One region of the Aureimonas sp. AU20 genome, then DNA from elsewhere that is predicted to be linked to it. Evidence: predicted binding sites of a transcription regulator. Region 1 holds the regulator's gene; each other region holds the start of a gene.

Region 1 (9,850 bases):
CTGAACCGCCTTGGACAGCAGCTTCAGGCGCGGCCGACCGCTGAGCAGGCCGAGATGTTCGGCGTCGATCAGATGGTTCTGGCGCAGCTTCGCTCCGGCGCCATGGTCGATCTCAAGGCAGAAAACGCCGGGCTCGGCGTTTCCGACGCCGGGCTCATCGCCCTGATCCAGCGTGAGCCGGCCTTCCACGACGGAAGCGGACATTTCTCGCGCGATGTGATGCGGGCCGTGCTGGCCAATGCCGGCATGAACGAAGCGAACTATCTGGCGGACCTGCGTCGCAGCGCCGTGCGCGGGCAGCTGATCGGCTCGGTGACGGACGATGTCGCCGTTCCCCGCGCCTTCGTCGATGCACTCGGCGCTTACAATGGCGAACGCCGGACGGTGCAATATGTCGTTCTACAGCCACAGCCCGCCGACGGCCTCGCCGATCCGAGCGACGAGGAACTCGGCAGCTACTTCACCGAACATAACGACACCTACCGCGCGCCGGAATACCGAGCCTTTTCCTATGTCGCGCTGACACCGGCTTCCATGTCCGAGGCGGACAAGGTCACTGACGAGGAACTCACCCGCTATTACGAGGCCAACCGTGCGCAGTTCACGACGCCGGAGCGCCGCGGCGTGCAGCAGGTCGTCTTCGCCGATCGCGCCTCCGCCGACAGCGCGGCGCAAGCCCTTGCCGGTGGCGCGACGCTTGCCGACGCCGCCAAGGGCGCAGGCCGCGAAATCGCCGATCTCGGTGTGATCGACCGCGCCGCCTTGGGTAACGCGAGCCTGGCCGAAGCCGCCTTCGCGGCGCAGCCCAACACACCGACCGGCGTTATCGAAGGCCCCTTCGGCCCAGTCATCTTGAATGTGACCAGCGTTCAGCCGGAAGTCGTGCGCCCGTTCGATGACGTGCGCGAGGAAATCCGCGCAGGTTTGGCGAAGGACGCGGCCAACACGCGCATCACCAATGCCTATAACGCGCTGACCGACGCCCTGCAGAGCGGCGCGCCGATGAGCGAGGCCGCCGAGCAGGCCGGCGTGAAGGTCGAAACGGCTCCGGCCGTTTCTCGCGAAGGCGCGACGCCTGCCGGTGCAAATGTCGATTCGATCCCCGGCCGGGATCAGGTGCTCGCCGCCGTCTTCGCGGCGGAAGAAGGCGGCGACATCCCGCCCGTGCAGTTCGACGGCAACAGCTACGTCTTCCCGGTCCTCGGCGAGATTACTCCGGCGCGCGATCGCCCGCTGGACGAGGTGCGCGATCGCGTGGTGGCCGACTGGAAGCAGGACGAAGCCGTGCAGATGGTGGTCGATCGCGGCCAGTCGCTGGCCGAGCGGGTTCGCAAGGGGCAAAGCTTCCAGGACATGGCGGAGGTCGAGGGGCTGACGCCTGAGACCGCACCCGGCCTGACGCGCGCCACGGCGGTTCCCGCGCTCGGCGAAGCCGGCATGCGCGCCGCCTTCTCGGGTCCGCAAGGCCTCGTGGCCTCGACGCCGGCTCGCGACTCGGGTCAGGCGCTGGTGCTTCAGGTTTCCGAGGTCGCGGCGCCTGCCGATCCGGCGTCCGTCGTGGCCGATAATACAAGGTCCGGCCTCGGCCAAGCGCTGCGCGGCGATTTCGAGCAGGGCTACATCGCGGCGCTTCAGAGCGGCGTCCCCGTGACCTACAACCAGAAGGCCATTCAGCAGGCGAAAGCGAGCGTGCGATGAGCCCAGGGATGAAGCCGCTTCTCGGAAAGGTCGCCTCCGGCAAGGCGCTGACCCGGGACGAGGCGCGGCGGGCCTTCTCCATTCTGATGTCCGGCGAGGCGACGCCGTCGCAGATCGGCGGCTTCTTGATGGCGCTACGGGTTCGCGGCGAAGCCGTGGATGAGATCGCCGGCGCCGTGGATGTCATGCGCGCCAACATGGCTGGGGTCGTTGCGCCAGCGGACGCGGTCGACATCGTCGGCACCGGCGGCGATCAGTCCGGCACGTTCAACGTCTCGACTTGCGCGGCCTTCGTGGTCGCCGGTTGCGGCGTGACCGTGGCCAAGCACGGCAACCGAGCCCTGTCGTCCCGCTCCGGCTCGGCGGATGTCCTGGCGGCACTGGGTGTCGATGTCGATCTCAGCCCGGATCAGATCGGACGCGTCATTGAGGCGGCCCGCATGGGCTTCATGTTCGCACCGACCCACCACGCGGCGATGCGCTTCGTCGGCCCGAGCCGTGTGGAACTTGGCACCCGCACGATCTTCAATCTCCTTGGCCCCCTGGCCAATCCGGCCGGCGTGAAGCGCCTTCTGCTGGGCGTCTTCGCGCCCGAGTGGGTCGTTCCCGTCGCCGAAGCTCTGAAGGCGCTCGGCGCGGAGAAGGCCTGGGTCGTGCATGGCGACGGGTTGGACGAGATGACGGTCTGTGGTGAAACGCGGATCGCCGTTCTGGAAGACGGCGAAGTTCGGCAGACCGTGCTTCGCGCCGGCGACGCCGGCCTGCCCGAACACCCCATGGCAGAGTTGATCGGCGGTGATGCCGAGCACAATGCCGAGGCGCTTCGCCGGGTTCTCGCCAACGAGCCGAGCGCCTATCGCGATATCGTGCTTCTGAACGCGGCGGGTGCCCTGGTAGTCGCGGACAAGGCCGCGAGCCTTGAAGAGGGCGTGGCGCTGGCGCAAATGTCCTTGGCAGGGGGCGCTGCCGCAGACGCGTTGTCCAGGCTTGTCACGGTGTCCCAATCCATGCGGAGAGCAGGCGCTTGAGCGATATCCTCACCAAGATCGAAGCTTACAAGCGCGACGAGATCGCCAAGGCGAAGCGCGAGGTTTCCCTGTCGTCCCTTGAAGACGCCATTCGGGTGGGTCTGCCCCCGCGCGGCTTCGCCGAGGCGGTGCGGCGCAAGCATGCGGACGGACAGTTTGCCTTGATCGCCGAGGTGAAGAAGGCCAGTCCTTCCAAGGGTCTGATCCGCCCCGACTTCGATCCCGTGTCGATTGCCCAGTCCTATGACCGAGGCGGAGCCGCCTGCCTCAGCGTGCTGACGGACACACCGTCCTTTCAGGGTGCGCCGGGCTTCTTGACTGAGGCTCGCAACGCAACCGCCTTGCCCGCCTTGCGCAAGGACTTCATGTTCGACACCTATCAGGTCGCGGAAGCGCGCGCCTGGGGTGCCGATGCGATCCTCATCATTCTCGCGGCCGTGGACGATGCGCTGGCAGCCGAGCTCGAAGCCAGCGCTTTCGCGCATGGGATGGACGTCCTTCTCGAAGTTCATGACGAGGCCGAGGCCGAACGCGCGCTCAAGCTGCGTTCACCGCTTTTCGGCATCAACAACCGCAATCTGCGCACGTTCGAAACCGACCTGTCCACGAGCGAGCGGATCGCCAGGCTCATTCCGGCGGATCGCATCCTCGTCGGTGAGAGCGCGATCTCGACGCATGAGGATTGCGTGCGCCTCGCCGGTGCGAACATTCGCACCTTCCTCGTCGGCGAGAGCCTGATGCGGCAAAGCGACGTGGAAATGGCCACTCGCAAGCTGCTCTTCGGCGCAGCGGCGGAAGCGGCATGAGCGAGGTTTCGCTGACTCATCTCGATGCGGACGGCTCGGCCCGCATGGTCGATGTCGGTGACAAGCCCGAGACGGTCCGCACGGCGCGGGCCGAAGGCCTCGTCCTGATGCGGGCGGAAACGCTGGAGATGATTCGGCAGGGCAGTGCCAAAAAGGGCGACGTGATCGCGATCGCGCGCATAGCCGGCATCATGGGCGCGAAGAAGACCCACGAACTGATTCCGCTTTGCCACCCGCTGATGCTGGAGAAGGTCTCCCTCGATCTGGAGTACGAACCGGCCCTGCCCGGCATCCGCGTCTCCGCGACGTGCCGGGTATCCGGCAAGACGGGGATCGAAATGGAAGCGCTGACCGCCGTGTCCATCGCCTGCCTCACGATCTACGACATGGCGAAGGCGGTGGACCGCGACATGACGATCAGCCAGATCCGTCTCATGGAGAAGACGGGCGGCCGTTCCGGCACTTGGAGCGCCGCTTGAGTTTGCTGCCGGTCGAGGAGGCGCGCGAGCGGCTCCTGTTCGACGTCTCGCCGGTGGTGCAAACCGAGCGGGTGGATCTGCGGAGGCTCGCCGGGCGTCGGCTGGCGAGCGATCTCTCGGCCCTCCTGACCCAGCCTTCTTTTGATGCCTCCGCGATGGACGGATATGCCGTCCTTGCCAGCGACTTAAGCGCTGGTGAAACGCGACTGCGTCTCATCGGAGAATCGGCCGCCGGCGCGGCGTTCGAAGGCATTTTGCGTGCTGGCGAGGCGGTTCGCATCTTCACCGGCGCACCCGCGCCGCAAGGCGCGGATGCCGTCGTCATCCAGGAGAATACCGAGCGTCCCGACTCGGAGACGGTGCTCGTCCGCGAGCCGGTCACGCCCGGCCGCCATATTCGCCCGGCGGGCAATGACTTTCGAGAGGGTGCGCCGCTTCTCCGGGCCGGCACGATCTTTCGCCCTGCCAGTATCGCGCTGGCGGCGAGCGGCGGTCACGCGGAGGTCGAGGTTTGTCGGCGCCCGCGCGTCGCCATTCTGATGACCGGCAGCGAATTGGTTCTGCCCGGCACGCGCCCCGGCCCGGCGCAGATCGTGGCGTCCAACGGATTCGGAATTGCCGCGATGGTGGAAGCGTCGGGCGGAGAGGCTTTGTCCTATGGCATTGTCGCGGACGACCGCTCGGCGCTTGCCGCCGTGCTCGACCGGGCCAGGCGCGATGAAGTGGATGCCTTCGTGACGATCGGCGGCGCCTCGGTCGGAGATCACGACCTCGTCGCGCCGGTCTTTCGCGAGTGTGGAGTGGAACTCGATTTCTGGAAGGTCGCCATGCGGCCCGGCAAGCCGCTGATGGCCGGACGCTTCGGCGAGATGCGGTTTCTAGGTCTGCCGGGAAACCCCGCCTCCAGCCTCGTCACCGCCGAATTGTTTCTTCGGCCGCTGGTCGAACGGCTGGCCGGGCGCCCGGCGCACGGTGGCTATGAAAGGGGCGTATTGGGAGCGCCCGCTTCTGCCAACGACCATCGTGCCGAGTTCATGCGTGGCCGAATCAGTGGGGAGACAGACGGCAAGCCCCGCATCGTCCCGTTCGATCGGCAGGACTCCTCGCTCCTCAGTGTCTTCGCCCTAGCGGAGGTGCTTCTCGTCAGGCAACCTTATGCTCCTCCTGGCGAGACCGGCGATCCCTGTGAGTTCGTGCGATTGGCTTGACAGGCATCCTTGCAGAACACAAACAGAACAGATAGGCTTTGTTCAGGTTTTGTTTTGGTTGGATACGAACGATGTTGACCCGCAAGCAGCATGAATTGCTCCTCTTCATTCATGATCGCCTGCAGTCGATCGGCGTTCCCCCGTCCTTCGACGAGATGAAGGAAGCGCTGGACCTGAAATCCAAATCCGGCATCCACCGGTTGATTACGGCGCTGGAGGAACGCGGCTTCATCCGCCGCCTTCCCAACCGAGCCCGTGCTCTTGAAGTCGTTCGGCTTCCCGATTCCATGGCCGGTAAAGGTCAGGTCGCCGCGTCAACTACCGCGAAGGTTTCCCAAGGCGAGACGATCGAGCGGCAGGTTTTGCCCTTTCCGGGGCGGGCTGCCACCGCGCGAAGCGGCGAGACGGCGGACGCTGCCAATGACTCGATGCCCGTTCCCGTTATGGGCCGCATCGCTGCGGGTGTTCCTATTTCCGCAATCCAGCAGAACAGCCGCTCCATCGCGCTCCCGATCGAGATGTTCGGCCAGGGCGAGCATTACGCTCTGGAGGTGAAAGGCGATTCGATGGTCGAAGCCGGCATTCTCGACGGCGACACGGTGCTGATCCAGCGGGCCGAGACGGCAACCGCCGGCGAGATCGTCGTGGCCCTCATCGACGAGGAGGAGGCTACCTTGAAGCGCTTCCGTCGTCGCGGCACTATGGTCGAGTTGGAAGCCGCCAATCCCGCCTACGAGACGCGGGTCTTGGAAGCGGGACGGGTCAAGGTGCAGGGTCGTCTCGTCGGTCTGATCCGCCGCTATCACTAGGGCGCGGCCGCGCGCCTTTCAGCTTTTTCTGGCCCGGCTTCTCGCCTCCCATTCGTTCGGGCCAAGGCGCCGAGCGATGCTGGTTCCATTCCTCGAAGGCCTGGGGAATGGACGGCTGCAGCGCCCATCCGCCTCGCTGCCTCTCCAGAGCCACCGCGCCTGTGCGCCGCAGTGTGCGGAGTGTCAGAAGTTTCGCACCTGAGCGGCAGGATTCGATGCGAGGCGCGCGGGCGACCACGGCGATATCGGCCGTGTCGCAGAGTTCTCCCAGCTTCTCCAACTGATCGGTCCAGGCAACGCGGAGCCCGGAGCGGGTCTTCGCACGGCAAATCTGCTCCTTGCATTCGAAGGTCTTTCGATCGTCCTTCGAACGGCCGAGAGGCGCCAACTGGTAGGCGCGCTTCCATTGATCGTGCACAAAGCGGTTCGGGCGTTTGCGAAGATCGATCACCCGGCCATCCTCGCCGATCACGGCAATGTCCCGAGCGTCCTCCGATATGACGAATTCGGGACGCGAGGCTGCAGGAACGAGGAGAAGGCCGAGAACCAGCGGGGCGACCGCCGCCCATCGAAAATGGCTCTGGCAAAACGAGAGCAGCAGCAGACAGACCGTGAAGCAGATGAGGCTGACGCTGCCGATCTGCCCGACGCCATAGTCTGGAAAGGCAGCGGCCAGCGCCTTTGCCATCCAGAACACGAGATCGAGCCCCCAGCCGATGGGCACAAGCGCCAAGCTTTCAAGGCCGAGCGGCATCAGGCAGACGCTCGCCAAGGCCAGCGGCATGATCCAGAACGAGAAGATCGGCGTCGCCAGGACATTGGCGAGAAGGCCGAAGGGCGCGGCCCGCTGAAAGTGGTAGATCGCATAAGGCGCCGTCGCCGCGCCGGCGATCAGAGACGACACGAACACGCCGATCACAACCAGCGCCAGCGTGCGCAAGGGCGAGAGATCGTCGCCCACCCCCTTCGACCACCGGGAATAGGCACCATATGCCCCGACCAGCGCGGCGGTGGCGGCAAACGACATCTGGAAGGTCGCGGTCATCAGTGCATGCGGCGAGATCAGCATGACCACCATGGCCGCAATCGCAACATTGCGCAGGGTCAGGGCCGGTCGATCCACCAGAACCGCGCCCAGCATGATCGCGATCATGACGAAGGATCGCTCGGTTGCGGCGTTGTCACCCGCCAGTAGGAAGTAGAACCCGGTGATGCCCAGCGCCGCGACCGCCGCGATCTTGCGCGCCTGCCAGCGCAGCGCCAGCGACGGAAAGGCGGCGATGCTTGAGCGCACCGCCAGCATGGTCATTCCCGCCACCAGCGCCATGTGAAAGCCGGAGATCGACAGGACATGGGCAAGTCCGGTCACTCGCAAGGCGGCTTCGATGTCGTCGGGAATCCCGGCGCGCTCGCCATTGATGAGCGCCGCCGCGACCGCGCCGCGCTCGTCCGGCATCACGGCGCGAATCCTATCGCCGATCAGCAGGCGCAGCTTGGCGACGTGTTCGAAAACTCCAAGCGTCCCGGGTTCCACGGAGGGGTTCGGCGGCCCGAGCGAGTAGCCGAAGGCTCCGGTGCCGTCGAAATAGGGCATGAAAGCGAAGTCATATCCACCGGGAAAGGCAGGGCCTGCCGGCGGCTGCAGGCGCACGAGGCCCTCATAGCGAGCGCCGATCGCCAGGGCCTCATGGCGGCTCGATACGAGCACGCGTACACGTTCCGGCGGCCGGCTGAGATGCGGGCGCTCCGTTGCCAGAACTTGGATCGTATAGCGATAGCGCCCGCGATCGTCCTGCTCGCGAAGCAGAACACGCCCGGAAATGCGAACCGTCGCATTTCCCGAGAGCATCACCGTGTCGGTTGTCTTTAGCTCGATCCAACTCGCGCTAAGCCCAAGGGCGAAGCCGAGCGGCAACAGGAAAGCGGATCTCACAAAGGGTCGACCGGCCCCAAAGTTTGCGCCAGCGATGCTTACGAACGCGAAGACAGGTCCCAGCCAGCCCGGAGGCCGCCAGCCCGAGCCGAAGACGAGAGCGATTGCGATCATCATTCCGATAGGAAGCCACGCGAAGGCCGATCGCAGATCCCGTTCGCGCTGTACCTGCCGGGAAAGCCAGAGCCGCAACGGCCCAATCGGATCGACGCGTGGGATGGACGATGAATCGCCGGCGGCTCCGTCCGGCAGAACGTCCGTGGTCACCTGCGATGCCGGCACGTGCGCCCCGCCTTGAGTCCTCTCGATCCTATGTTACACACCCGGCCATCCATGCGCAGCCCGACCGGAGGCGCGCATTCAAACTGAGAGGGCTTGCGATCTCCGTCGCGCCCGGTTTTCAAAGGCACCGAGATGACCGATCGCGTGGTGACACGTTTCGCGCCCTCGCCCACGGGCTTCCTCCACATCGGCGGAGCCCGCACGGCCTTGTTCAACTGGCTCTACGCCCGGCGCATGGGCGGGCAGATGCTGCTACGCATTGAGGACACCGATCGGGAGCGCTCGACCGACGCGGCCGTAAGCGCGATCATCGAAGGGCTGGACTGGCTCGGGCTGAAGGCTGACGGCGAGCCGATCTCGCAGTTCGCTCGGGCGGCGCGCCACCGCGAAGTGGCCGAAGCGCTCGTCGCGGCCGGTAAGGCCTATTATTGCTATGCCTCTCCGGCCGAGCTGGACGAGATGCGCGAGACGGCCAAGGCCGAGAAGCGCCCGCCCCGCTACGATGGTCGCTGGCGCGACCGAGATCCGTCCGAGGCGCCGGCCGGCGTCAAGCCGGTCATCCGCATCAAGGCGCCTTTAGACGGCGAGACCGTGGTGCGCGATCAGGTTCAGGGCGACGTCCGCTTTCCCAACAAGGATCTCGACGATTTCATCCTGCTGCGCTCGGACGGCACTCCGACCTACATGCATGCGGTCGTCGTGGACGACCACGACATGGGCGTCACGCACATCATTCGCGGCGACGACCATCTGACCAATGCCGGCCGCCAGACCTTGATCTATCAGGCCATGGGCTGGGACGTTCCGGTCATGGCCCATATTCCGCTGATCCACGGCGCGGACGGGGCCAAGCTTTCCAAGCGTCACGGCGCGCTGGGCGTCGATGCCTATCGCGGCATGGGCTACCTTCCGAAGGCGCTCCTGAACTATCTCGTGCGTCTCGGCTGGAGCCATGGCGACGACGAGGTCATGTCGATCGAAAATATGACGGCGTGGTTCGACATCACGGACATCAACAAGGGCGCGGCGCGGTTCGATTTCGCCAAGCTCGACGCCATCAACGGCCATTGGATTCGCGGGTCTTCCGACACGGATTTGGTCGAGACGCTAATGGTTGAGCGCGCGCATCTGCCCAATGGGCACATCCTGCGCCAGGATGACGACGCGACGGTTCGCCGCCAGCTGTCGGCTGCCATGGCGGGCCTGAAGGAGCGCGCCAAGACGCTGGTGGAGCTGACGGAAAGCGCCGCCTATCTCTTCGCTCGCAGGCCGCTCACACTGGACGAGAAGGCCGCCGATATTCTGGCCAAGGATGGACGAGACATTCTGAGCGGGCTTCTTCCAGTTCTGGAGGGCTCGGGCGACTGGAGCGTCGGATCGCTGGAAACGGCGATCAAAGCCCATGCCGAATCCGTTGGGCTGAAGCTCGGCAAGGTCGCGCAGCCGCTGCGTGCCGCTCTGACCGGCAAGTCCACCTCGCCTGGCGTCTATGACGTGCTGGCGGTCTTGGGCCGAGACGAATCGCTGCAGCGGCTCAAGGACCAGGCGTCCGTTTAACGGGTTGAGATTCCGGACGGTGCGGGCGCGGGGTTGATGTCTGTGCCCGC
Region 2 (9,850 bases), 630 kb from region 1:
TCGTTCCTGGCCTGGCTGGACCGGCAGCCGGCCGGCAGCGTCACCGAAATCGACGCCGCCGAGAGGCTGGAAGCCATCCGCGGCCGGTTCGGCGAAGCGGACGGAATGCCGCTCCGCGACCTGTCCTTCGACACGATCTCCGCCGCCGGCCCCAATGCGGCGCTGCCGCACTACCGGGTCAATCGCGCGTCCAACCGCACGCTGGGGGAAGGAGAGATTTTTCTCGTCGATTCCGGCGCGCAGTATCAGGACGGTACGACCGACATCACGCGGACCGTGGCGCTGGGCGTCGTGCCGGACGAGGTGCGGCAGAAGTTCACGCTGGTGCTGAAGGGCATGATCGCCATTTCCACGGCACGCTTTCCCAAGGGCACGCGCGGGATGGACCTCGATCCGCTCGCCCGCATCGCGCTCTGGCGCGCAAGTTGCGACTTCGCCCATGGCACGGGGCATGGGGTCGGCGCGTTCCTCGCAGTTCACGAAGGGCCGCAATCCATCTCGCGCCGGGGCGTGGCGGTGCTGGAGCCCGGCATGATTGTCTCAAACGAGCCGGGCTATTACCGTGAGGGCGCCTTCGGCATCCGGATCGAGAACCTCTTGTTGACGCAAGATGCCGCACCCATCGAGGGCGGCGATCTGCCCATGCATGGGTTCGAGACGCTGACCTTCGCGCCGATCGACCGCCGGCTCGTCGTGCGCTCACTCATGACTGCGGACGAGATCGACTGGCTGAACGCCTACCATGCCGAGGTGGCGAAACGGATCGGCCCTCGGCTGGACGCCGAAGACCGTCACTGGCTGGAACTGGCGACCCGGCCCTTGCCCGACCCCGCCTAGCGGCAGAGGCGGCGAGGGCCGTTGCTCGGCTGAAAGGTGCCCGAATCGTGGTCGAAGGAGCGGTAGCGCGCCTCGCACCAGCGATACCATTCGGCGCTGAATGGAGCGGGGCGACCAATGCCTCGCTCCGCGCGTGCATTGCGCTCGGCCTGTCCGATGGCGGCATTCTGGTCGAAGGCGAGAACGGCGCCGGCCTGAACGAGCGGATCGGGCCTGTAGTAGCCGGGAACGGGAGGCGCCGGTTCGGCATAATAGAGCGGGCCAGCCACTGCAGGTCCGCCGAACTGGCCGACCGTCTTGCGATAATAAGGGCCGGTGACCCGGCTTGGCACAATGGGAAACTGAGTCTCCCGCGCATAGACGGGGCGATTGTAGGGATCGATGCCGACGAACTCGCCGGCCGATGCCCAAGTCGGGAGCGCCATCAAGCTGGCGAGCGCCAGAAGGCCCGCCTTCAATTTCGTTCGCCTCGCCATATCAACCTCTCCCCAACCTTGCGCCAAACTGGTCTGGAGGGAATGCGGCATGGGGGTTCGAGTTCCCCGGACAGCAAGATGGCCGCGCCCAAGGGACGCGGCCATCTTGCAGGTCAGGCCGATGCGTTCAGCGGCAGAGCTGACGCGGGCCGTTATAGGGCTGGAACGTACCCGAACCGGGGTCGAAGGACCGGTAGCGGGACGCGCAATAGCGATACCAATCGCGTGTCCACGGGCGGAGTCCGTAGGCCGGTGCCACATAGCGCGGTGCGGCGTAGCGGGGCTGGTTGGCGCTGGCGATCGCCGCGCCGACACCCAGGCCCAGGATCGCGCCAGCGATGGCCGCGCCGCCATTGTTGTGGCGATGGCGATAGTAGCGGGGACCACCGCCATAATAGCGCGGGCCCCCGTAGTAGCCGGGGCCGCCGCCGTAATAGCCCGGACCCGGGCCGCCGCGATAATAGCCGGGGCCACCCCGGTACGGGCGGTAGCCATAGCCGCCGCCCCAATAAGGATCGGCCTTGGCCGCGGTGGCGCCGACGATGGGAACACTGGCCGGGATGGCAGCAGGCAACATGGTCAGCGCAATCGCGACGGCCAAGACCTTACCCCCGAGCATTCTTGCGATACGCATGGATCACTCCGGCAAAGCTATAAGTCTGCCTAAGGAACAACGCGCCGCCTGAACGGTTCCTGAACGTAAGCCGCCTGAAGGCTCGGCCGATCATATCCTCGTGATCTCGACGCTTCTATCTGCCACCTGACCCGAGAAAGGGGCTTGGGTGCGACGAGTGACGTTCAAAAACGACAATTTGCGGAAAACTTCGGTTACCAATTCTTAAGGCAATTGCTTCGGCACGCGCGAGGCGGCAAGACAGGCGATGAAGCCTTAGCCTTCGGGGTCCCGTTCCATGACGTCACCTTTGTCCTTCTTCCTCCGGCTCGGCTCGCCGCGGCCTGAAGCCGCTGGGAATGGCGAAGGCCAGGCGCAGGCGCCGATCCCGCCGCAGGCGCAGACGGTCAGGAGACCCCCTCCGATGGAGACGACGTCCGTGCCCGCCTCGCTTCCTCCCCTGGACGGGATCGGGCAGCGCAACGAGGTGCTGCGGGTTCGGATCGGCGAAATGTCGGAACGGCTCGGCGAGCTGCGCACGCTGACGGACGACTTCTCGCTCCTGATTGCGCCGATCGAGACGATCGCCGGCGAACTCTCACAGACCAAGGCGCGCGTTCTCGAACTCGAAGCGCTCCATTCGCAGGAGGTCGACGGCAACCAGTCGCTCCGCCGCGAGGTGGACGATCTTCTCAGCCGCAACTCGCAGGCGATGGCCGATCTCACGGCCATGACCGGCCGGGTCGGGCGGCTGGAAACCACGCTGCGCGAGAACGAGACGATCCTGGACGAGCAGCGCCTGACGCTGCGCGAACGCACCTCCCATGCCAACGCGCTGGAGCGGCAGCTCCTAGCCGAGGTCGAGCAGAACCAGTCGCTCTCGCTCGAGGTGAAGACGCTGCGCGCCGAGGCGCAGATTTCCGAACAGGCCCTCAACGAGGCCGAGCGGCTGCTGTCGGAAACCGAGGAGAAGCGGCAGATTCTGGACGGCGAGAACCGCCGGTTGCAGCTTCTGGCCGAGGAGCAGTCGGCCGAACTCGTGGCGCTCTACGGTCGCCTCAACGAGATCGAGCAGCAGGTCGACCAGAACCTCCAGACAATTTCGACGCTGGAAACCCAGCTCGCCTCCGAGCAGGCGGCGCGCCAGCGCAGCGTCGCCCAGCACGAGGCCGATCTCGGCGCCTTGAAGACCGAGCGCGCCAACTCGGCCATGAAGATCGAGACCTTGAGCGCGCGCCTCGCCGCCACGGACCAGATCCTGGTGCAGGTGCGCAACCAGCTGCGCGAGCGCGAGGAAACGGTGCGCTCGGCCGACCGGGCGGTGAAGGAGGCTTCGGCCGACCGCACCACCCTGGAGCGGCGCGTGGAAAGCCTGCGCGCCGATAACGGCCGCCTTTCCACCATGCTCCAGGAGGCCGACAAGGGCCGCAACGAGATGGAAGCGCGCTGCGACATGCTGGTGAAGGCGCTGGCGGCCAAGGACGCCTCGCTCGAAAGCGTCAATTCGCGCGCCGCCAATCTCACCGACCGGGTGGAAGCGCTGACCCTGCGTTTCGAGCAGGAGCGCATGGCGCTCGAGGTCGCTAACCGTCGATTGATCGAGGAGTTGCAGAACGAGCGCGCCGAACGCACACTCGCGCAAGGGGCGCTCGACATCGCGCGCGAAAGCCGCTCGGCGCTCCAGCGGCAGAACGAAAGCCTCAAACGCGCCACGCGCGGCCGCCATGGCGAAGGGGCCATCGACCTGCCGCCGGAAACCGCCGCGCGCGAGGACAGGCCATCCAACGTGCGCCCCTTCACGGCGCCCGACAAGAACGATTGAGCGCCTTCGGGCGTTGAGGAATGCGGCAAGGGACGAGGGGAAACCGAGGCATGACGATCAGAGGGAACGAAGAGATCGGGTTGAGCCTGCGTCAGAGCCTGTCCGACATGGCCGACGAGCGCGGTGACGCCGGCTACTCGCTGGTCACGACGGGGAGCGAGCCGAAGCGGGACTGGTCGGCGGCGCTCGACCTCGTGCGCGAGGCGAGCGAAGCCATCCGCATCCGCGACGAGCGCACGACCGAGATGGAGATCGAGCACCGGCTCGACGCCGAGCGGGCGGCCGAGGAGATCCGCTCTCTGCAGGAGCAGCTCGACGAGACCGAGGTGCGCCTGGCCGAGTCCGAGGCGCGCGCGCGCCGGGCCGAGGCCCGCGCCAGCGAGGCGGAAGCTTGGCTCGCCAAGATGCACGACGCCATAATCGGCAGTTTCAGCAAGGTGGTCGGGACGGAAAGCGACGACGCGCAGGTCGAGGCCGATCTGCGCGCCGCCTTCTTGAACAATCCGCAGGGAGATGAGCAATGAGCGCGATCCGCACCGAGATTGCCGACGATCTGGATCTCGATCCCGGCCAGCCGGACCGCCCCTCGGCGCTGTTCGACATGGCGGCCGAGGAACTCGGGAGCCTGTTTCGCGGCGGCGAACCGCTGCCGCTGCGCGAGGGTGACATTCCGCCCCCCGCCAACGAGGGCAGCGCGATCCTCGTCGCCCCGTCGACGGACCTGATCGAGCCCGCCGCCAATCTGCCGGTCGACGCGCCCGGCGGCGACTGGACGCAGACGCTCACCATGGTAGAGCAGGCGGCCGGCACGATCCGCAGCTACGAGAAGCGCTTTGCGCAGCTGGAGAAGCAGAATCGCTCGCTGGCCGATCGCTCGGCGGAAGAGCACCAGCGCGCCCAGGCCCAGATCCTGTCGCTGGAAGAGCGGCTGAAGCAGGCGGACGAGAAGATCGCCGGTGCCGAAGTCGCCCTGCGCAACGCCGAATACAACGAGTGGGAAACGACCGTTCGCGCCAAGCGCGCCGAGCAGCGCGCCGAAGAGGCCGAGGCGCGGGCACGGCAGGCGGAAGCCTATCTGCGCCGGGTCCACGAGCTTCTGGCCGGCCTGTCCTGAAATCGGGTCTCGACCCGAGACTCCTGAATAGCAGAACGCCCGGATTGCCTTGAAGCGATCCGGGCGTTTCGCGTTTTGGTCTTCCAGAGCATTCTCGGTGATCCCGATCCGCCGGGAATGCTCAAGCCTATGGTTCTTTCCGCCTTATCCCGGCAAAACCTATCCGCTTTGCCCGGAGACGTTCAAAGCCGGCCGCGCTCAGATCGGGGAAACGAACCCGTCCAGAACGCGCTTCTGCCCGGCCCGGTCGAAATCCACCGTCAGCTTGTTGCCTTCCACCACGGCCACCGTGCCGTTGCCGAACTTCATGTGGAACACCCGGTCCCCCACGAAGAAGGGGCTTGCCTCTTCCGATACGGACTTGGCGACGAGCGTGCCCTCGATCTCGCGCGGGCCGCCGCTCTTGGCCGATGAGTAGAGGCCGCCGCCCTTGCGCGGCGGCTGGTTGGAGCCGCGCGAGCGCTGGGCGGAATGGGCGTCCTCCATCCGCCCGGCAAAGCCGCTGCCACCGCCGGAGGCTGTGCCGCCGTCGCGCGCGATGTATTTGTCGGCCGTGGCGGAGGCTCTGGCGCCCGAGCCGGAAACGCCGCCCTCGCCATATTCGATGCGCCGGCCGCGCCCGCCCTCGTAGGTGCTGCCCGAGCCGTTCGCAGCTTGCGCGCGCCGCCAGCCCGGCGTGCCGTAGGATGAGGCGCTGAAGGCGTTGGCGTCCCAGCGCGAGGCGCCGTAGCCGCCCATGCCCCCGGCGCCGTAGCCGCCATAGGAGGCGGAGGCCTCGACGACCTCGACATGATCCTCTGGCAGTTCATCGAGAAAGCGCGAGGGGATCGTGGTCTGCCACATGCCATGGATGCGGCGGTTGGAGACGAAGGAAATCTTCACCCGCCGCTTGCCGCGCGTGATGCCGACATAGGCAAGGCGCCGTTCCTCCTCCAGCCCCGAGCGCCCGCCTTCGTCCAGCGAGCGCTGGTGCGGAAACAGGCCTTCCTCCCAGCCGGGCAGGAACACGGTCTCGAACTCCAGGCCCTTGGCCGAATGCAGCGTCATGATTGACACGGCGTCGGTCTGGGCGTTCTGCTCGGTGTCCATGACGAGGGCGATATGCTCGAGAAAGCCGGGCAGGCTTTCGTAATCGTCCATGGAGCGGATCAGCTCCTTGAGGTTTTCCAGCCGGCCAGGCGCCTCGGCCGAGCGGTCGGCCTGCCACATCTCGGTATAGCCGGACTCGTCGAGGATCATCTCGGCGAGATCGGTGTGGCGCGTCGTGGACAGGAGGCCGGACCAGCGGTCGAAATTGCGCGCGACATCCGCCAGCGCCGCGCGCGGGCGCGGCTTCAGCTCGTCGCCCTGCACGAGATCGCCCGCCGCCGCCAGAAGTGGCATGCCCTTGGCTCTGGCATATTCGTGCAGGAGCTTCAGCGCCGCGTCGCCAAGGCCCCGTTTGGGCGTGTTGACGATGCGCTCGAAGGCGAGATCATCCGCCGGCTGACAGACACAGCGAAAATAGGCCAGCGCGTCCCGGATCTCCTGGCGCTCGTAGAAGCGCGGGCCGCCGATGACGCGGTAGTTGAGGCCGAGCGTGACGAAGCGATCCTCGAACTCGCGCATCTGGAACGAGGCGCGCACCAGGATCGCCATGTCGTTCAGCTTGTGGTCCTTGCGCTGTAGCTGCTCGATCTCTTCGCCGATCGAGCGCGCCTCCTCCTCCGAATCCCAGCCCGCGTTGACGGCGACCTTCTCGTGCTCTGGGTCGTGGAAATCGGTGAACAGCGTCTTGCCCAGCCGGTCCTCGTTCACGGCGATGAGGCCGGAGGCCGCGCCCAGGATATGCGCGGTGGAGCGATAGTTGCGCTCCAGGCGGATCACGCTCGCGCCCGGAAAATCCTTCTCGAAGCGCAGGATATTGTCCACCTCCGCGCCGCGCCAGCCATAGATGGACTGGTCGTCGTCGCCGACGCAGCAGACGTTCACCTTGTCCTGGCCGGCGTCGCGGCGCACCTGCGAGCTTTGGGCGAGCAGCCGCAGCCAGAGATACTGCGCGACGTTGGTGTCCTGATATTCGTCCACCAGGATGTAGCGGAAGCGCCGGTGATAGTCGGCGAGGATGTCCGGGTGGTCGCGAAAGATCGCGATCGGATGCAGAAGCAGATCGCCGAAATCGGTGGCGTTCAGCGTCGCCAGCCGCGCCTGATAGGCGCGGTAGAGCTCGCGCCCCTTGCCGTTGCCGAAGGAGCGCGCGTCGCCTTCGGGGATCGTCTCCGGCGTCAGGCCCTTGTTCTTCCAGCCGTCCAGGAGATTGGCGAAGGTGCGCGCCGGCCAGCGTTTGTCGTCTAGATTCTCGGCCTGCAGCAATTGCTTGATGAGGCGAATCTGATCGTCCGTGTCGAGAATGGTGAAGTTCGATTTCAGCCCCACGAGTTCGGCGTGGCGGCGCAGGATCTTCACGCCGATCGAGTGGAACGTGCCGAGCCAGGGCATGCCCTCGACCTCGCCGCCGACCAGAAGCCCGATGCGCGTCTTCATCTCGCGCGCGGCCTTGTTGGTGAAGGTCACGGCCAGGATCTGCGAGGGGTAGGCGAGGCGCTGGCTGAGGATATGGGCGATGCGCGTGGTGAGCACCCGCGTCTTGCCCGTGCCCGCGCCCGCCAGAACCAGAACCGGGCCTTCCGTGGTTTCCACGGCGGCGCGCTGCTCGGGATTGAGGCCCGCGAGATAGTCGGCCGCCGGCGTCGCCACGGGGCCACCGCGGGCGGCCAAGGCGCGCGCGGCGATGCCGGAGGATTTCTTCGGGGGCGGCGCGGATGGATCGGTCATCTCGGTCATGGCCGACTACTTAATGGATTCTTCCGGGAACACTAGGGGAACAGCCCCCACGGAGTGAAGCGGGATTTCGCACGCAGGCTTCGTGATCCTCGCCCGCAAGCCTTTGTTTGCCGCGCTTGGCAAGTTGATCGCCGATGCGCGCAAGCCGCATGACCGCCGGGTGGTAAAACTGTTAGGATTTCCGGAGGTTGGGGCATGCGCCCCGTGATTCGAGCGAAATTCGAGGGGAAGGCTCAGGCGTTGCGGCTGTTCATCGTCTTCGGCGGCTTGCTGATCGCGTGTCTTCTAGCTCTTCTGGTGGGTCCGCGCTTCGTGGACTGGACGGGCTATCGCACGGCGTTCGAGACCGAGGCCTCGCGCCTCGTCGGGCGCAAGGTCGAAGTGCGCGGCGCCGTCTCCGCCCAGCTCCTGCCCTTTCCCTCCATCGCCTTCAACGACGTCGTGGTGGGGGAGGCGGCCGACCCGATTCTGACCATGGCGGCCTTCCGCATGGATGCCGAGCTTGCGCCCTTCCTGTCGGGCGAAGTCCGCATCTTCAACACCGAGCTGGACGCGCCGCGCCTGTCGCTGCCCGTCGATGCCAGCGGCGCGGTGCGCTGGCCGATCGCCGCTTCCAGCCTGCCGACCAGCCTGCCGGTCGTGTTCGAGAAGGTTCGCATCGCCGACGGCTCGGTTCTCCTGACCGACCGCAGGCTCGACCGCCGCGTCCGGCTGGATGCGATCGACGCCGATCTGTCCGCCCGCTCGCTTCTCGGCCCCATCTCCGGGACGGGAACTCTGCGCCTCAACGACCAGCCGCTGCGCGTCAGCCTGTCGACCGGCATCGCGCCGGGCGACGGAACCCTGTCGCTTCGCGTGACGGCCGAGTCCGATTCGCCGAGCCTTTCGGTCAGCGTGTCCGGCATCGCCTCCAGCGTGCCGGGCAAACCGCTGGTGGACGGAACGCTGACCCTGCGCACGCCGCTGGCCGAGCCCAGCCTTCGCGCGGTGACGCCCTGGCCCGCCATCCAGCTTCACGGCGGCTTTCAGCTTTCCACCCAGCGCATCGCCCTGTCGGACCTTCGCGCCTCGGTGGGCGAGGGCGAAACGCCTTATCTCGTCACCGGCGCGGCGTCCCTCAACCTCGCGCCGATCCCGCATTTCGACGTGGACCTGTCCGGCCAGGACATCGATCTCGACCAGATCGCCCCAGCCGGCACCGAAGCGGGAACGGCGCCGAGCTTCACCGACCGGGTGCAGGCCGTGCGCGCCGCCCTGCGGCGTTTGCCGGCGAGCCCCTTTCCCGGCCGCGTGCGCATCGCCCTGCCGATCGTGACGATCGGCGATACGCCGATCCGCGAGGTGCGTTTTTCCGGCTCACCGTCGCAGGGCGGCTGGTCGATCGACCGCGTGTCGGGCGAGCTGCCGGGCCGCACGCTGGTGGAGGCCTCGGGCGTCGCGGAACTCGGCGCAACCCCTGGGTTTCGCGGATTGCTGCTTCTCGCCGCGCGCCAGCCCGCGACCTTCTTCAACTGGGCGGGGCTCGGCGGCACCGCCAGTCTGGCGCAGCTGGAGCAGGCCGGCCTCCAGGCCAAGGTGGAGCTGGGCGCCGCCACGCAGCGCTTCGATCAGCTCGAACTCAATCTCGGCGGACAAGTTCTGCGCGGCACGGTCAACCGAACCGTGCGGCCCGAGGGCGTGGCGACGGCGGTGGAACTGCGCGGCGACGCGGTGGACCTCGAACCGCTTCTGGCGCTGGCCGGGCTGCGGCCGCAGGCCGAGGGCGAGGCGGAGCGGACCGAGCTGCAACTCTCCGCCGCGCCCCTGCGCTATGCCGGGATGCAGGCCGATAGCGTCGAGGCGGACGTAACGCTGTCGGGAGACCTCCTCGACATCAGCGCCTTCGACGCCAACGGCTTGGCGGGCGCGGACATTCATGCCGAGGGCACGATCGCCACCGTGTCGAGCGCCCCGGTGCCCGATCTCAGCGTCGAACTCTCCGCCGACGAGCCGGCCCGCTTCCTCGCCTTCCTGCGCACCCGCCTGCCGGAAAGCCCGCTTCTCAAGGTCGTGGCCGCGCGCGGCACGGTGCTCGGGCCGCTGTCGCTGAGCGGCACGGCTTCGCCGGTCACCGCTGCCGGCCGAAGCGATCTCGTGGCCGAACTCAGCGGACAGGCGGGGGGCAC
Region 3 (9,850 bases), 150 kb from region 1:
GTCGGCGCTGTCCATGCGGATGGGTGCGGCGATGCCGGAGCGGCGCGACCAGAAGGCCGGCAGCTCATCGACGCCATAGCCGATCACCGGAACCCCCTTGGTTTCCAACACTTCGAAGGTCTTCTTCAGGTCGAGGATCGCCTTGGCGCCAGCCGACACGACGATCACCGACGTCTGCGCGAGTTCATCAAGGTCGGCCGAGATGTCGAAGCTCGTTTCCGCGCCCTTGTGGACGCCGCCGATCCCACCCGTCGCGAAGACCTCGATCCCGGCGAGTTTGGCGGCGATCATCGTCGCGGCGACGGTGGTCGATCCGGTTCGCCCGGCGGCGACGGCATATGCGAGGTCGGCGCGAGACAGCTTCAGCGCGCCTTGCGTCTGTGCCAGGGCTTCGAGCTGGGCGTCGGTGAGGCCGACATGCAGCTTGCCGTCGATCACGGCGATCGTCGCCGGCTCGGCGCCCTCCTCGCGAATGAGCGCTTCCACCTGACGCGCCATCTCAAGATTCCGCGGCCAGGGCATGCCATGGGTGATGATGGTGGATTCGAGTGCCACGACGGCGCGGCCGAAGCGCAAGGCTTCGGACACGGCGGGCGAAAGCTGGATCAAGTCGTTCATGAGGTCATGCCTTACGCAAGGGGTGTGGCGGGAGGAAGCGAAGCGGCGCGAAGGCGGCAGCGCAGAAGGGAATCGACGGGAAGCTCGGCCTCGATATGGAATGAGGACGCCGCCATGCCCACCCGAACGGCCGACACGAAATCCGCCCCGTGGAGCAACTCGAACGCGGCTCCAGCCGCCAGCGTGTCGCCGGCCCCGGTCACGTCCCGAATGGATGAAATCTGAGGCGTCGATTGAAGGTGGCGCGCCGAACCGTCGAGAATCAACGCAGGGTTCGGCCCATCCGTGATCGCCGCACGCCGAAGGCCCGCGCTGAAGAGTCCCTCCGCGAGATCGGGAAGAGGCGTGTCCTTGCTGAGGCCAAGCAGCGAGGCCGCTTCCGTTCGCGACAGGAACAGCGCCGAAAGCGCGGGCAGACAAGCCCGAAAGCGCAGGACCTTGACCGGGGAAACGGCGATGCCGAAGACGGGGCGCCCGCTCGCCGCGCCCGCGAAATGCGCCAGGCTGACGTCCGGTAGATTGGCGTCGAGAATCCAAGCGTCGGCCGAAGCGAGCTTGTCCCTCAGGTGCGAGCGTCGAAAAGACCGGGGCGAGAGAAGGTCGTAAATCTCCATGTCGGCGATCGCCGCCCGCAACTCGCCGGTCTCGTCCAGGATAGCGGTGTAGCTGGCCGAGCGCCGATCGAGCCAGGTTAGGGAACCATCGCCGATCCCCTCGCTTTCCAAAGCACTCTCCACGGCAATTCCGATCCCGTCTCCGCCCCTGGCGCTGACGAGATGGGTCTGCGCACCGAAGCGTGCGAGGGCGCGAGCGGCGTTGAAGGCGGCGCCGCCGACACTCTCGCGGCTTCGGCCGGGGTTGGAGGCGCGCGGCACGAAGGACACGCCGGAGCGGGCCACGCGGTCGAGATGCGCTCCGCCGACAAGGACGATCTTGGGCCGGACAGGATCGGTCGTCATGGGCAATCGAAAGCCGAAAACTGCGCGCTGGAAATCAGAAACAAAGCAGGAACGCGCCTTGAAAAATGAGAACAAAAAGGGTACATGTCCGTCACAGCCAAGCGCATTGCACCCCGTCTCGCCCCGTGGAATAAGGTTTCACCTTCATGGCCCAGAGCCCACTCCGTCTCGTTGAGGATACTTCGGTGGACAAGAACAAGGCGCTCGATGCAGCGCTTTCGCAGATCGAACGGGCCTTCGGCAAGGGCTCCATCATGCGACTCGGCCAGACCGAGAAGCTGGATATCGAAACCGTTTCGACCGGCTCGCTCGGCCTCGACATCGCGCTCGGCATCGGCGGCTTGCCGAAAGGGCGTATCGTCGAGATCTACGGGCCGGAATCGTCGGGTAAGACCACGCTCGCGCTTCACACCGTGGCCGAGGCTCAGAAAAGCGGCGGCGTCTGCGCCTTCGTGGATGCTGAGCACGCGCTCGACCCGGTCTATGCCCGCAAGCTTGGCGTCGATCTCGACAATCTCCTGATCTCGCAGCCCGACACGGGCGAGCAGGCGCTGGAGATCGTGGACACGCTGGTTCGCTCCGGCGCGATCGACGTGCTGGTCATCGATTCGGTGGCGGCCCTGACGCCGCGCGCCGAAATCGAGGGCGAGATGGGCGACTCGCTGCCCGGCATGCAGGCTCGCCTGATGAGCCAGGCGCTGCGCAAGCTCACCGGCTCGATCTCGCGCTCCAAGTGCATGGTCATCTTCATCAACCAGATCCGCATGAAGATCGGTGTCATGTTCGGCTCGCCCGAGACGACGACGGGCGGCAATGCGCTGAAGTTCTATGCCTCCGTGCGCCTCGACATCCGCCGCATCGGCTCGATCAAGGATCGCGAGGAGGTCACGGGCAATCAGACCCGCGTCAAGGTCGTGAAGAACAAGCTGGCCCCGCCGTTCAAGCAGGTCGAGTTCGACATCATGTATGGCGAGGGCGTGTCGAAGGTCGGCGAGCTCGTCGATCTCGGCGTGAAGTCCGGGATCGTCGAGAAGTCGGGCGCCTGGTTCTCCTACAATTCCCAGCGCCTCGGCCAGGGACGTGAGAATTCCAAGCAGACGCTGCGCGACAATCCGGCACTTTTGGCCGAGATCGAGGCGGCGATCCGACAGAATGCCGGCCTTATCGCCGAGAAACTGCTGGACTCCGGCCCGTCCGAGGACGACGGCGAGGGGGATGGCGAGGCCTGAGACCCGCTTCTCAATAGATGACGACGCCCGCCGCATCGGCGGGCGTTTCCGTTTCCGGCCCTCGGCAGCGCCATCGTCCCGATGCGGCATAGACAGGATTTTCCCTCGCCGCTAAAAGGCTTGCGCGGAGCGGTTCCCATGCCCCGGCCGCGTCTCCCCAGTTGAAGGTTTTTCCATGAGCGGCGTGAACGAGATCCGGTCGACCTTTCTTCAATACTTCGCGAAGAACGGGCATGAGCCGGTCGCCTCTTCGCCGCTCGTGCCGCGCAACGATCCGACCCTGATGTTCACGAACGCCGGCATGGTGCAGTTCAAGAACGTCTTTACCGGGCTGGAGAAGCGCGACTACACCCGCGCCACCACGGCGCAGAAGGTGGTTCGGGCCGGCGGCAAGCACAACGATCTCGACAATGTCGGCTACACCGCCCGGCACCACACGTTCTTCGAGATGCTCGGCAACTTCTCTTTCGGCGACTATTTCAAGGAAGAGGCGATCAGCCTCGCCTGGAACCTTGTCACCAAGGAATTTTCGCTCGACAAGAGCCGACTGCTCGTCACCGTTTACTCCGAGGATGAGGAGGCCGCGCGGCTCTGGAAAAGCATTGCGGGCTTCTCGGAGGATCGGATCATCCGCATCCCGACCTCTGACAATTTCTGGACCATGGGCGAGACCGGCCCCTGCGGCCCGTGCTCCGAAATCTTCTACGACCAAGGTGAGAGCGTCTTCGGCGGCCCTCCGGGCTCGCCGGACGAGGACGGCGACCGGTTCCTCGAATTCTGGAACCTCGTCTTCATGCAGTTCGAGCAGGTTTCGCCGGGCGAGCGGGTGGCTCTGCCGCGCCCGTCGATCGACACCGGCATGGGCCTGGAGCGCATGGCCGCCATCCTGCAGGGCGTGACCTCCAACTACGAGATCGATCTGTTCCGCCGGCTGATCGCGGCGGTGGAGGAGGCGATCGGCTCGCGCGCCGAGGGCGATGCGCTCGCCAGCCACCGCGTCATCGCCGACCATCTTCGTGCCACCGCCTTCCTGATCGCCGATGGCGTTCTGCCATCGAACGAAGGGCGCGGCTATGTGCTTCGCCGTATCATGCGCCGCGCCATGCGCCACGCCAAGCTGCTGGGCGCGCGTGAGCCGGTTCTCTTCAAGCTGCTTCCGGTGCTGGTGTCCGAGATGGGCCGCGCCTATCCAGAACTGGTGCGGGCCGAGGCGCTGATTTCTGAAACGCTGAAGCTGGAGGAGAAGCGCTTCCTCACGACGCTCGATCGCGGCCTTATCCTGCTCAACGACGCCTCGCAGAGCCTCGGTCAGGGCGACAGTCTCGACGGCGAGGTCGCCTTCAAACTCTACGACACCTATGGCTTCCCGCTCGACCTGACGCAGGACGCGCTGCGCGCGCGCGGCGTCGGCGTCGATCTTTCGTCCTTCCAGGCGGCCATGGAACGCCAGAAGGCCGAGGCTCGCGCCAGCTGGGTCGGATCGGGCGAGGCGGCGGCGGAAACGGTCTGGTTCGCTATCCGTGAGCGCGAGGGCGCGACCGAGTTCCTGGGCTACGACACCGAAACGGCCGAGGGCGAGGTTCGCTCGATCGTGCAGGGCGGCGCAGAGGTGCCGGAGATCACCGCCGGTCAGCAGGCCACGATCGTCCTCAACCAGACGCCTTTCTATGCGCAGTCCGGCGGCCAGGTGGGCGACACCGGCATTCTCAAGGGCGACGGCATCCGCTTCGAGGTCGAAGACACGCAGAAGGTCGCCAACGGCCTGTTCATCCATCGCGGCAAGCTCGTCGAGGGCACGCTGAAGGTGGGAACGCCTCTGGAACTGGTGGTCGATCACGCGCGCCGCACAAAGATCCGCGCCAATCATTCGGCGACGCATCTGCTGCACGAGGGACTGCGGGAGATCCTCGGGACGCATGTCGCCCAGAAGGGCTCGGAAGTTTCGGCCGATCGCCTCCGCTTCGACTTCTCGCACCCCAAGCCTCTTGAGGCTGCGGAACTCGCGAAGGTCGAGGAACTCGCCAACGCCGTGATCCTTCAGAACACGCCGATCGAAACCCGTCTCATGGCGGTGGACGACGCCATCGCACTCGGCGCCATGGCACTGTTCGGCGAGAAGTATGGCGACGAGGTTCGCGTCGTCGCGATGGGCGAAGCCAAGGGCGGAAAGTCCGCCTATTCGATCGAACTTTGCGGCGGCACCCACGCTCGCGCGACCGGCGACATTGGTCTGGTCCATGTCGTGTCCGAAGGGGCCGTGGGCGCCGGCGTGCGCCGCGTGGAAGCGCTGACGGGCGTTGCCGCGCGCGACTATCTCCTTGAGCAGGACGCCCGCGTGAAGCGCATCGCATCCACTCTCAAGGTGGCGCCGGCGGAACTGGCCGAGCGCGTCGAGGCGCTGGCCGAAGAGCGCCGCCGCCTGGAGCGCGAGCTGACCGAAGCCAAAAAGAAGCTGGCGTTGGCCGGCGACGGCACGGCCTCGTCCTCGGCACCGAAGGAGATCGGCGGCGTGTCCTTCGTCGGCCGCGTGCTGGACGGCGTCGCGCCGAAAGACCTCAAGGGTCTTGTGGACGAGGTGAAATCGGGTCTCGGCTCCGGCATCGTCGCCTTCGTCGGCGTGGCGGATGGCAAGGCCAGTGTGGTGGTCGGCGTCACCGACGATCTGACCGCCCGTTTCAGCGCCGTGGAACTTGTTCGCGCTGCCTCCGAGGCCATCGGCGGCAAGGGTGGCGGCGGCCGTCCCGACATGGCGCAGGCTGGCGGGCCGGATGCGGCCAATGCCGACGCCGCCATTGCGGCGGTCGAGGCCAAGCTCGCGGCTTGATGATCTTGACGACTGAGACAGAAAAGGGGCGCCCGGAGCGCCCTTTTTTTTTGCGCGAGACTTACGAGTTCCAGGCCGGCATGGCGGCCAAGTCCGACGCACTGCTGCGCAGCGAAAGAATGCCGTCCGCGAGCGTGAACTGCTCCAGCGGGATGGCTGTCTTTCCCTGGCGATAGCCTTCGACGCCGGTGAAATCGACCACGGCAGCGGCCGGGCTGCTTCGATCGGCTCCAAGGATCTCGCCCACCTTCCCGACCTCGGCGCCGGTGGGGCCGAGAACCTTCATGTTTGTCGCCATACCGGCGGTGGTGTTCCAGCCAGCGAGCGCTGCGTCCTTTCGAACCTCGACCCAGGAAGCCGACTGGGCGGAAACGGACGGAATAGCCACCATCGCACAAAGCGAAAGGGCGGTGATGGTCGTGAGAGCGAGGCTCCTGATCGACATGACAGACTCCATGATCGGGTATGATTGGAGAATGCCCCGTTCGATCAATGGTTTCTTTTGCAGCATGACAATTTATTGAACGAACTGTTTTCGCGAGATCGGATTTGGCGAAAACGAAAAAGCCCGGCCAGATGGCCGGGCTTTCTCTCGTGCGTTCGATGGTGGAGGACGCGTCAGGCGACCGACATCGCCTTCTGAAGGTTCTCGTCGATCTTGTCGAGGAAGCCGGTGGTCGAGAGCCAGGGCTGATCCGGGCCGATGAGAAGGGCCAGATCCTTCGTCATGTGGCCGGCCTCGACCGTGTCGATGCAGACCTTCTCCAGCGTCTCGGAGAAGCGCTTCAGCTCTTCGTTGCCGTCGAGCTTGGCGCGATGCGCGAGACCGCGTGTCCAGGCGAAGATCGAGGCGATCGAGTTGGTCGAGGTCTCCTGACCCTTCTGATGCTGGCGGTAGTGGCGCGTCACGGTGCCGTGCGCAGCTTCCGCCTCGACCGTCTTGCCGTCCGGCGTCATCAGGACCGAGGTCATGAGGCCGAGCGAGCCGAAACCCTGGGCTACGATGTCGGACTGCACGTCGCCGTCGTAGTTCTTGCAGGCCCAGACATAGCCGCCCGACCACTTCAGCGCCGAGGCGACCATGTCGTCGATCAGGCGGTGCTCGTAGGTGAGCTTGCGCTTGTCGAACTCGGTCTTGAACTCCGCGTCGAACACTTCCTGAAAAATGTCCTTGAAGCGGCCGTCATAGGCCTTGAGGATCGTGTTCTTGGTCGAGAGATAGACGGGGAAGTTGCGCAGAAGGCCGTAGTTGAACGAGGCACGGGCGAACTCGCGGATCGACTCGTCCAGATTGTACATGGCCATCGCGACGCCGGCGGAGGGCGCCTGATAGACCTCGTGCTCGATCACCTGGCCGTCTTCGCCGACGAACTTGATCGACAGCGTGCCCTTGCCGGGGAACTTGAAGTCGGTCGCGCGGTACTGGTCGCCGAAGGCATGGCGGCCGACGACGATCGGCTGCGTCCAGCCCGGCACGAGGCGCGGCACGTTCTTCATGATGATCGGCTCGCGGAAGATCACGCCGCCGAGAATGTTGCGGATCGTGCCGTTGGGCGACTTCCACATCTTCTTGAGCTTGAACTCTTCGACACGCTGCTCGTCCGGCGTGATCGTCGCGCATTTGACGCCGACGCCGTGCTTCTTGATGGCATTGGCCGAATCGATCGTCACCTGATCGCCCGTGGCGTCGCGGTTCTCGACCGAGAGGTCGTAATATTCGAGATCGATGTCCAGGTAGGGGTGGATCAGCTTGTCCTTGATCGCCTGCCAGATGATCCGGGTCATCTCGTCGCCGTCCAGCTCCACGACCGGATTTTGGACCTTGATCTTCGCCATATGCTGCTTTCCCCAAGAGGCCCCCGGCCAAGGCAGCCGGAGCGTTGTTGGACAGAGGGCGGAAATGCCCCCGGCGTGATGGCCGCGCTATAACACCCGGTTTCCTCGCCGCAAAGCCGTCGAACCGCAAGGCTAAGGGTTTGCGCGGCTTATGAGCCGCGCTAAGGGCAGGCGAGGCGAAATTTCAGGAAAGGGCGCGCCTTGGCCGGCACGAACCGCACCGACGAGAACCTGACCGAAGGACCCGCGATCATTCTGGTCGAGCCGCAGCTCGGCGAGAATATCGGCATGGTGGCGCGCGCCATGGCGAATTTCGGGCTGGCGGACCTGCGTCTGGTGAACCCGCGCGACGGTTGGCCCAACGAGAAGGCCCGCGCCAGCGCCTCGCGCGCCGACCATGTGATCGACGCGGTGACGCTCTACGACACGGTCGAGGCGGCCGCCGCCGACGCGACCTATCTCCTGGCGACGACAGCGCGGCCGCGCTATTCCGTCAAGCCCGTGCGCGGGCCGGACGATGCGGCCGGGCAGCTGCGCACGCGCATCAGCGGGGGTCAGAAGGCCGGCATCCTCTTCGGGCGCGAGCGCTTCGGCCTGTCGAACGAGGAGGTCGACCTTGCCGACGAGATCGTGACCTTCCCGGTCAATCCCGCCTTCGCCTCGCTCAACATCGCGCAAGCCGTGCTGCTCATGAGCTACGAGTGGATGAAGTCGGGTCTGGGCGAGGGTGCCGCGCCGCGCTTCACCGCGCCGGAGATCGTCCCTGCAGAGAAGGAGATCCTCTACCGCTTCTTCGCGCATCTGGAAGGATCGCTGGACGGAGCGGGCTATTTCTTCCCGCCGGAAAAGCGGGAGGTCATGGTTCACAACCTGCGGATCATGCTGACCCGCGCTGGCTTCAGCGGTCCCGAACTCAGCACTCTGCATGGCGTACTGCGTTCCTTCGAGCGCCAGATCCGCATCGCTTCCGAGAAATCCTCCACCGAGGACGGGGAATGAGCGACCGGCCCATTCTCCTATTCGACTCGGGTCTCGGCGGGCTGACCGTGCTGCGCGAGGCGCGCGTGCTGATGCCGGAGCGGCGCTTTCTCTATGTCGCAGACAATGCGGCGTTTCCCTATGGAGACTGGGAGGAGGAAGCACTGCGCGCGCGGATCGTGGAGCTGTTCGGGCGATTGATCGCCGAGCACGATCCGCTCCTGTGCATGATTCCCTGCAACACGGCCTCGACGCTGGCGCTGGGCGACCTTCGCGCCGCGTTCCCGGCAATGAATTTCGTGGGAACTGTTCCCGCGATCAAGCCCGCCGCCGAGCGCACGCAGTCCGGCCTCGTCAGCGTTCTCGCGACACCCGGCACGGTGAAGCGTCAATACACGCGCGATCTCATCACCCAATGGGCCTCGAAATGCGAGGTGAACCTCGTCGGCAGCGTTCGTCTGGCGGCGCTGGCGGAGGATTATCTTCGCCACGGCTTCGTCGACGAGCAGGCCGTGCAGGCCGAGACGGCGCCTTGTTTCATCGAGCGCGACGGGCGGCGGACCGATATCGTGGTGCTGGCCTGTACGCACTATCCCTTTCTCGCCAACCGGATGCGCAAGACGGCGCCTTGGCCGGTGGACTGGCTGGACCCGGCCGAAGCCATCGCCCGGCGCGCGCTATCGCTTCTGCCGCCCGATGGAGCGCCCGTACCGGACGAGCGGGACCGGGCGATCTTCACGGCGGGCGAGCCGGATGCCGCCACCCGCTCGCTCATTCGCGGGTTCGGCCTGCGCGCCTGACGGTTAGAACTAGCTGCGGCTTAGCGAGACGTTGGATGTCGTGCGCGATTGTCCGTCTACCTGGTCCGTCACCGTCAGGGTGAAGCGTCCGTTGCCGCTGTTGCGGATCGTCATAACCGCGTTGCGATCGCCATGCACAGGCTGGGGATAGACGAGATCGAGCGTCAGCGTGTCGCCGCGCAGCCGCCCGTTGCGGAGTTGCGCAGGGCCGCGACTTGAGCCGGTATAGGTGCCGGTGAAACGCTGCGAGGCGGGATCGTAGCGAATGTCGGCGCCGATCTCGCGGCGCACGATGATGGCCGCGCGGCAGGAGCCGTCGATGCGCAGCCGATTGGCGGAGGGTGCCGCGCCTGTCAGCGAACAGGATACGCGGCGGGGTGAGCTGTCCTGTTCGCGCTGGACGGTGCCGTTTCCCGAGAACGATCCAGCGAAACGCTGGAAGTAGGAAGCGTCCGCCAGGGCGGGCGCCGAGAGGGCGCCAAGCAGCGCGGCCGTCAGGGCGCCGAGAAGGCTGGGCTTGAGCATGAGTCCTGTCCTTGATCTATCGCCTGCGAGGCGCGGCCGCGAATGAACCGCACTTGAGAGCGTTGGAGGACGAGGAACGAG

Evidence for each region. The regulator LexA, encoded in region 1, represses DNA repair genes until DNA is damaged. The targets are predictions, from matches to a motif close to TGTTCNNNNTGTGTTCNG.
Region 2: M673_RS13985 (ATP-dependent helicase) is a predicted target of LexA. The motif match lies at 7,711-7,728, and genes of this name have one in related genera.
Region 3: recA (recombinase RecA) is a predicted target of LexA. The motif match lies at 1,645-1,662, and genes of this name have one in related genera.

The regions. Positions count from the first base shown of each region.
Region 1 covers NZ_CP006367.1:2,455,691-2,465,540, reverse strand. Annotated here, with positions in the region: gene M673_RS10960 (peptidylprolyl isomerase) at 1-1,698, shown strand, start outside; gene trpD (anthranilate phosphoribosyltransferase) at 1,695-2,726, shown strand; gene trpC (indole-3-glycerol phosphate synthase TrpC) at 2,723-3,532, shown strand; gene moaC (cyclic pyranopterin monophosphate synthase MoaC) at 3,529-4,011, shown strand; gene M673_RS10940 (molybdopterin molybdotransferase MoeA) at 3,996-5,219, shown strand; gene lexA (transcriptional repressor LexA) at 5,291-6,028, shown strand; gene M673_RS10930 (ComEC/Rec2 family competence protein) at 5,982-8,075, opposite strand; gene gltX (glutamate--tRNA ligase) at 8,376-9,800, shown strand.
Region 2 covers NZ_CP006367.1:3,088,419-3,098,268, reverse strand. Annotated here, with positions in the region: gene M673_RS14015 (aminopeptidase P family protein) at 1-837, shown strand, start outside; gene M673_RS14010 (BA14K family protein) at 834-1,313, opposite strand; gene M673_RS14005 (BA14K family protein) at 1,441-1,947, opposite strand; gene M673_RS14000 (hypothetical protein) at 2,351-3,748, shown strand; gene M673_RS13995 (hypothetical protein) at 3,799-4,272, shown strand; gene M673_RS13990 (hypothetical protein) at 4,269-4,862, shown strand; gene M673_RS13985 (ATP-dependent helicase) at 5,061-7,685, opposite strand; gene M673_RS13980 (AsmA family protein) at 7,881-9,850, shown strand, end outside.
Region 3 covers NZ_CP006367.1:2,303,969-2,313,818, forward strand. Annotated here, with positions in the region: gene M673_RS10145 (pseudouridine-5'-phosphate glycosidase) at 1-618, opposite strand, end outside; gene M673_RS10150 (PfkB family carbohydrate kinase) at 630-1,577, opposite strand; gene recA (recombinase RecA) at 1,724-2,806, shown strand; gene alaS (alanine--tRNA ligase) at 2,982-5,630, shown strand; gene M673_RS24170 (M20 family dipeptidase) at 5,692-6,141, opposite strand; gene M673_RS10175 (NADP-dependent isocitrate dehydrogenase) at 6,249-7,466, opposite strand; gene M673_RS10180 (RNA methyltransferase) at 7,668-8,465, shown strand; gene murI (glutamate racemase) at 8,462-9,244, shown strand; gene M673_RS10190 (hypothetical protein) at 9,254-9,769, opposite strand.